3 regions of the Inmirania thermothiophila genome follow, and region 3 is predicted to be linked to each of the others. Evidence: predicted binding sites of a transcription regulator. Region 3 holds the regulator's gene; each other region holds the start of a gene.

Region 1 (2,260 bases), on a different contig from region 3:
GTCGTCGAGGGTTCGGGTGCCGAGGCCCTCGAGCTCGAGCTCGAGCGCCCCGCCGCCGGCGCGCAGGGTGACGCTCTCCACGGGTGCCGCCACCAGCGGCTGCAGGGACACGGTCTCGCCGTCGCGGACGCGCTCCACCGCGAGCCGGTACCGGCCCGACGGCACGGGGGCACCGGCGTCGTCGAGGCCGTCCCAGGTGAAGGCCACCCGGCCGGCCTCGTGGGCGCCGAGGGGCACCGTGCGCACCAGCGCCCCCGCCGCGTCGTGGACGCGGAGCCGCAGCTCCGTGGCCGGCGCATCCAGCTCCACCGCGCCGCGCACGGGCTCGCCGTCGAAGCGCACCGCGTCGCCCGGCACCAGGACCCTGCGACCCACCAGGGCGGCGGCCCGCAGGGCCTGCTCGCCGTGCATGGAATCGGCGAAGTCGCGGAACGCCTGCTGCAGGTCCTGGATCCCCGAGACCGTGCCGAACTGGGCGATCTGGCCGAGAAACTCCCCGCTCTGCAGCGGCTTGAAGGGGTCCTGGTTGCGCAGCTGCGTCACCATCAGGCGCAGGAAGTCCTCCTGCCCCAGGCGGTCGCGCGGCCCGCTGCGGCTCTCCTGGGGCGGGTTGATGGCGGCGGCCACGTCGGCGATGGTGCTCATCGCGGCTCCTCCTTACTGGCCCAGCGCCAGGGTGCGCAGGGCCAGCTCCTTGGCGGTGTTGAAGACCTCGACGCTGGCCTCGTAGCTGCGCGAGGCCGAGATCATGTCGGCCATCTCCTCCACCACCTCGATGCGCGGCAGGTAGACGTAGCCCTGCGCATCGGCGAGGGGATGGCCGGGGTCGTAGCGCTTCTCCGGCGGCGCCTGGCTCTCCACCACCGCCGCCACGCGCACCCCGACGGCGGCGGGATCCCGGCGCTGGGCATCGAGGACGGCGGCGAAGACCGGATGGCGCGGCCGGTAGACCGCCTCGGGCGAGCCCGCCTCGCTGTTGGCGTTGGCGAGGTTGCTGGCGGTGACGTTGAGCCGCACCGACTGGGCCGCAAGGGACTGGGCGGAGATGTCGAGGATGCGCATCAGCGACATGGCTACTGCCCCCGGATCGCGGTGAGGAGGGTCCGGATGCGGCCGCCGAGGAACTGCAGGCTCGCGCGGTAGCGCAGCGCGTTGTCGGCGAAGGCCGCACGCTCCACATGGGGATCGACGGTGTTGCCGTCCGGCGAGGGCTGCACCGGGACGCGGTAGCGCAGTGCCACCGCGGTGGGCAGCAGATCGGGCGCGGGCAGGTGGCGGGCGTCGGTGCGCCGCAGGGTCACGGCACGCCCCTCGACCGCGGCCAGCGCGGCGCGGAAGTCGAGGTCGCGCGCCTTGTAGTGCGGGGTGTCCGCGTTGGCGATGTTGGACGCCAGAATTCCGGCGCGCTGCGCCCGAAGCGTCAACGCCTTGGCGTGGATTCCGAACAGCGGATCGGTCTTCATCGGCACTTGCGCGGATTCCTTGAGCCTGCGCCCACCCCGATGCAGGAGGCGTGCCAACCCGCCGCGGCCCCGTGACGACGCGCCCCGGGGCGGACGGCGGCGGCAAGGGCGGCGGCGGGGGCGGCAAGCCCTTGCCGCCGCGCCGCCGCCCGGCACGGCGCTTGCACGGCCTTGCGCAGGCCTCCATGAAGAGCGTCGCAGCCATGACCCAGCGAAGCCTCGTCGCCTGCCTTGCCCTCCTGCTCGCGGCGGCGCCGGCGTCCGGACGGGCGGCCCTGCAGCCCCTCGACGCCGTCCGGCGGGCCGCCGAGGCCCATGCCCGCGCCGCCGCGGGGGCCGCCGCCGAGCACATCGAGGTGCGGGCCGGCGCCCTCGACCCGCGCCTGCGCCTGCCCCGATGCGCCGGCGCCCTCGAGACCTTCGACCCCCCCGGCAGCCGCGCGGTGGGCCGCCGCGTCGTGGGGGTGCGCTGCCCGGGGCCGCGGCCCTGGTCCCTGTACGTGTCGGTGACCGTGCGCGGCCTCGTCCCGGTGGTGGTGGCGGCGCGTCCCGTGCCCCGCGGACGGACGCTCTCGGCGCAGGACCTGCGGGTGGAGCGGCGCGACCTCGCCGCCCTGCCCGCGGGCTACCTCGACGCCCTCGAGCGGGCGGTGGGCCAGGAGACGCTGCGCCCGCTGCGCCCCGGCGAGGTGGTCAGCCCCGCGGCCCTGCGCCCGCCGCGCCTCGTCCGTCGCGGCGAGCGGGTGGTGCTCGAGGCCGGCGCCGGGCCGGTGCGGGTGCGCAGCAGCGGCCGCGCC
Region 2 (2,260 bases), on a different contig from region 3:
GACGGTGAAGTCGTAGGTCCCGGGAACGAGGCCGGTGATGGTCATGGAGAAGGTGCGCGACTCGCCGCCGGTCACGTCGTCGCAGCCCGCCGGGTCGGTGCAGGCGAAGCTGACGTTGAGGCCGGAGGTGTCACCGCCGGAGACGAAGAGCGAGAGGTCGAAGGTGGCGGTGGCCGTCCCCACGGCGCTGACGATGGTGCTGACGAGATCCCCGGTCGGCACCGAGACGAAGTCGTTGACCAGCGCGCCCCCCGTGGCCGTGGTGATGGCCGAGGCCTGGTTCCGCCCATCGCCGGTACCGTCCGCGAACGACCCGTCGATGCCGGTCCCCGCAGCGGTGCTGTTGAAGCCGACCACGATCACGCCCTCGCCGGTCAGGGTGGCGATGGCATCGGCGAGGGTCACCGTGTCCTGGTGGCCGAAGATATCGCCGAACCACAGGATCACCTTCTGCGCCCCGGCACGCCAGCCGGTGGCCTCGCCGCTGCCGGTCCCGGGCCCTGCGGTATCGGCGCCGTCGGTGGCCGCCTGGTGGAGGGCGTAGAGGTTCGCCTCCGCGGCGTCGCCGCCGCCGAACGCGATCCAGTTCCCCATGGCGGTGGTGGCCGCGGTGGTGCTGGTGGTGATGGGCTGGAGGACGTCGTAGGCGTTGTCGAACCCGACCCCCTCGCTGGGGTCGCCGAAGTAGCGCCCGACGCCGAAGGCGGCGTTGCTGTAGGTGGTGCTGAGGGAGCCGAGCAGGCTCGTCGCCACGCTCTGCACGTTGCCGATGACGGTGCCCATGCTGCCGGTGTTGTCGGCGAGGAAGTAGAAGTCGACGAAATCCAGGGTCGGGTCGGTGGTCACCGTCTTGCTCACCACCACCGTCTCACCCACCGCGAGGGTGTCCGTGTAGCTCGCCGGTGCGATGGCGGCGGCGTGGGCGAGACCCCACCCGCCGAAGGCCAGGGCCGCGGCCAGGCCCAATCGTGTTCCGCCTCTCATGGCGACTCCTCCTTTGCCTGCGTGGACTCCACGGCAGTCCATGCACGCGGCATGCCAGGCACGCAACCCTTTGTTTTTCCAGGATCGTTCAGGAAATCCCCGGGCGCGCTGTAAAAAAAACTGACACCGCGCAGGGGCTCGGCGGGCCCGCCCTCAGCGGCGCCTGCGGGCGGCGGCGGCCGCCACCAGCCCCAGGAGGCCGGCCAGCGCCGGCCCGTCGCCCAGCCGCGCATAGGGCCCGCGCCCGGCCATGGGCCGCACCGCGGCCCGCACCACGGCGGGGGCGAACTGCGGGCCGCGGGCGAGCACGCGCCCGTCCGGACCGATGACGGCGGAGACGCCGGTGTTGGTGGCGCGCACCAGGTAGCGGCCGGCCTCGCGGGCGCGGGCGCGGGCGATCTGCAGGTGCTGGTGGGGGGCCAGCGAGTCGCCGAACCAGGCGTCGTTGCTGACGTTGACCAGCAGCGCCGCGCCGCCGTCGCCGTGGACCAGGGCCGGAAAGGCGATCTCGTAGCAGATGGTGATCCCCAGGCGCATCCCCGCCGCCGCCACCGGCGCGGGGTCGGGGGGGCCGGGGGCGAAGTCGGACATGGGCACGTCGAGGATGCGGAACAGCCCCCCGAGCCAGGCCCGCCCCGGATAGTACTCGCCGAAGGGCACCAGATGGCGCTTGCGGTAGACCGCCCCGGCCCCGCCCCCCGCGACCACGACCCCGTTGTAGTAGGGCCCGCCGGGGGCGTCGCGCAGGGGGATGCCGGTGACCAGGGTGGTGCCGGCGGCGCCCGCCTCGGCGGCGAGGGCGTCCAGGAACCCGGCCTCCACCTCGTCCAGGAAGAGCGGCACCGCGGTCTCGGGCCAGACCACCAGGTCGGTGCCCCAGAGCGGACGGCTCATGCCCAGGTAGCGCTCCAGGGTCGGCAGCACCGCCTCCGGCGCCCACTTGACGTCCTGGGCGATGTTGCCCTGCACGACGGCGACGCTGCGCGCCGGCCCCGCAGGCCGTGTCCACGGCACCGCCCCGAGGACCGCCCCGCCCGCCACCGCCGCGGCCAGCAGGGCCGCCCCCGCCCACCTGTCGGATTTCTTGACACCCGCCGCGAACACCGCCGCCCCGGCCAGGGCCACGCCCCCCGTGCCGTAGGGGCCGAGCACGGCAAGCCAGCCCCCGAGGGGGCCGTCCACCTGCGCCACCCCCACCTCGAGCCAGGGAAAGCCGGCCCACAGCCGCGCCCGGACCCATTCGGCGAGGGCCCACAGGGCGGCGAAGGCGAGCCCC
Region 3 (2,260 bases):
GCGACCCGGTCCGGGCTCAGCAGGTCGGCGATGCGCACGTTGCCTCCTTCCGCCCTCAGGCCTGCGCCGCGCCCTCGCGCTTGTGCTCGCCGCCGCGGCCGCGGCCGTTGAGCTTCTCCTTGTGCTTGAGGATCTGCCGGTCGAGGCGGTCGGCGAGGACGTCGATGGCGGCGTAGAGATCCTCCTCCACCGCCTCGGCGAAGAGCTGCGCCCCGGAGACGTGGACGGTGGCCTCCGCCTTCTGCCGCGTCTTCTCCACGCTGAGGATCACGTGCACGTTGGTGACGTGGTCGAAGTGGCGCTCGAGGCGCTCGAACTTCTCCAGCACGTAGTTGCGCAGCGCCTCGGTGACCTCCACGTGGTGGCCGGTGACGTTGATCTGCATGCTCGGCTCCTCTTGGCTCGGGTCCTGGGTCCCGGCAGGGGCTCAGACGAGCCGCCTGCGCTCGCTCGACGATGGGATGGCCATGGCCTCCCGGTACTTGGCCACGGTGCGGCGGGCGACGCGGATCCCCTGCTCGCCCAGCAGGCGGGCGATCATGGCGTCGCTCAGCGGTCGGGCCGGGTTCTCCGCCTCCACCAGCTTGCGGATGAGGGCGCGGATCGCCGTCGCCGAGGCGGCGCCGCCGTCGTCGGTGGCGATCTGGCTCGAGAAGAAGTACTTGAACTCGAAGATCCCGCGCGGGGTGTGCATGTACTTGCGGGTGGTGACGCGGGAGACGGTGGACTCGTGGATCCCGACGGCCTCGGCCACGTCGCGCAGGATCAGCGGCTTCATGGCGATCTCGCCGTGCTCGAGGAAGCCGCGCTGGCGCTCGACGATGCAGGTGGCCACCTTGAGCAGGGTCTCGTTGCGGCTGCGCAGGCTCTTGATCAGCCAGCGCGCCTCCTGCAGGTGGCTGCGCAGGCAGGTGCCGTCGGCGCCGCCCCGGCCCACCAGGGCGGCGTAGCGGGGGTTGATGCGGACGCGCGGCGTCGCTTCGGGGTTGAGCTCGACCCGCCAGACCCCTTCCTCCTTGCGCACGATGACGTCGGGGATGATGTACTCGGGCGGCGGCCCGGGGAGGCTGCTGCCGGGGCGCGGATTGAGCGAGCGCACCAGGGCCACCACCTCCCGCAGCGCCTCGAGATCGACGCCGAGGGCCTCGGCGAGCTCGGCGTGGCGGCCGGCGGCGAGGGTCTCGAGGTGGCCGTCCACGAGGCGCAGGGCCTGGGCGCGCCAGGGTGTCTCCTCCGGCAGCTCGAGGAGCTGGATGCGCAGGCACTCGGCGAGGCTGCGAGCCCCCACCCCCGGCGGGTCGAAGTGCTGGATGCGGTGGAGCACCGCCTCGGCCTCCTCGACGGTGACCTCCGGCCCCGCCGCGGCGACGATCTCCTCGAGCCCGGCGCCGAGGTAGCCGTCCTCGTCGATGGCGTCGATGATGAGGGTGGCGAGGAGGCGGTCGCGCTCGCTGAAGGGGGTGAGCTCGAGCTGCCAGGTGAGGTGGTCGCGCAGGGACTCGCCGTCGTGGCTCACGGGCTCGAGGCCCCGTTCGTCCTCGTCGCCGCCGCCGCCGCCGTAGAGGACGGCGCCGTCGTAGACGTCCTCCCAGGAGCTGTCGACGGGGAGCTCGTCCGGGATCTCGCCGCCGTCGCCGCCGAGCTCGCGCTCGCCGGCCTCCTCCGCCGCGGCCTCGGCGGCGACCTCCGCCTCGGTCTCCTGCTCGCCCTCCTCCTCGAGCTCCAGCATCACGTTGGACTCCAGCGCCTGCTGGATCTCGGCCTGCAGCTCCAGGGTCGAGAGCTGCAGCAGGCGGATCGCCTGCTGCAGCTGCGGCGTCATGGTCAGGTGCTGCCCGAGGCGGAGCTGCAGGGTCTGTTTCATGGGCTGGCGCTGGCGGCCGCGGTGCTCATCTTGGCCGTCATTCTACCCGAGCCCCGTTGCCGCTGCAGGGATCAGAGGCGGAAGCCCTCGCCGAGATAGACCCGCCGGACCTGCTCGTCGGCGAGGATCTCCTCGGGGGTGCCGGCGGCGATGACGCGGCCGGCGTTGACGATGTAGGCGCGGCCGCAGATGCCGAGGGTCTCGCGCACGTTGTGGTCGGTGACGAGGACGCCGATGCCGCGCCGGCACAGGTGGGCGATGATGCGCTGGATGTCCAGGACCGAGATCGGATCGACTCCGGCGAAGGGCTCGTCGAGGAGCATGAAGCGGGGCTCGGCGGCGAGGGCGCGGGCGATCTCGACCCGCCGCCGCTCGCCCCCCGAGAGCGACAGCGCC

Evidence for each region. Region 3 encodes sigma-54, which starts transcription at its own class of promoters, with help from an activator protein. Its sites were predicted from a motif close to TGGCANGNTNCNTGCTT; they were not measured.
Region 1: the regulator sigma-54 is predicted to act here: its motif matches at 1,503-1,519, upstream of flgB (flagellar basal body rod protein FlgB).
Region 2: the regulator sigma-54 is predicted to act here: its motif matches at 1,025-1,041, upstream of EDC57_RS03810 (PEP-CTERM sorting domain-containing protein).

Annotation. Positions count from the first base shown of each region.
Region 1 is NZ_RJVI01000001.1:822,569-824,828, reverse strand. Features, by position in the region: gene EDC57_RS04060 (flagellar hook assembly protein FlgD) at 1-645, opposite strand, end outside; gene flgC (flagellar basal body rod protein FlgC) at 658-1,071, opposite strand; gene flgB (flagellar basal body rod protein FlgB) at 1,074-1,469, opposite strand; gene flgA (flagellar basal body P-ring formation chaperone FlgA) at 1,649-2,260, shown strand, end outside.
Region 2 is NZ_RJVI01000001.1:774,528-776,787, reverse strand. Features, by position in the region: gene EDC57_RS03810 (PEP-CTERM sorting domain-containing protein) at 1-984, opposite strand, end outside; gene lnt (apolipoprotein N-acyltransferase) at 1,138-2,260, opposite strand, start outside.
Region 3 is NZ_RJVI01000003.1:285,891-288,150, forward strand. Features, by position in the region: gene ptsN (PTS IIA-like nitrogen regulatory protein PtsN) at 1-38, opposite strand, end outside; gene hpf (ribosome hibernation-promoting factor, HPF/YfiA family) at 56-385, opposite strand; gene EDC57_RS12095 (RNA polymerase factor sigma-54) at 428-1,864, opposite strand; gene lptB (LPS export ABC transporter ATP-binding protein) at 1,936-2,260, opposite strand, start outside.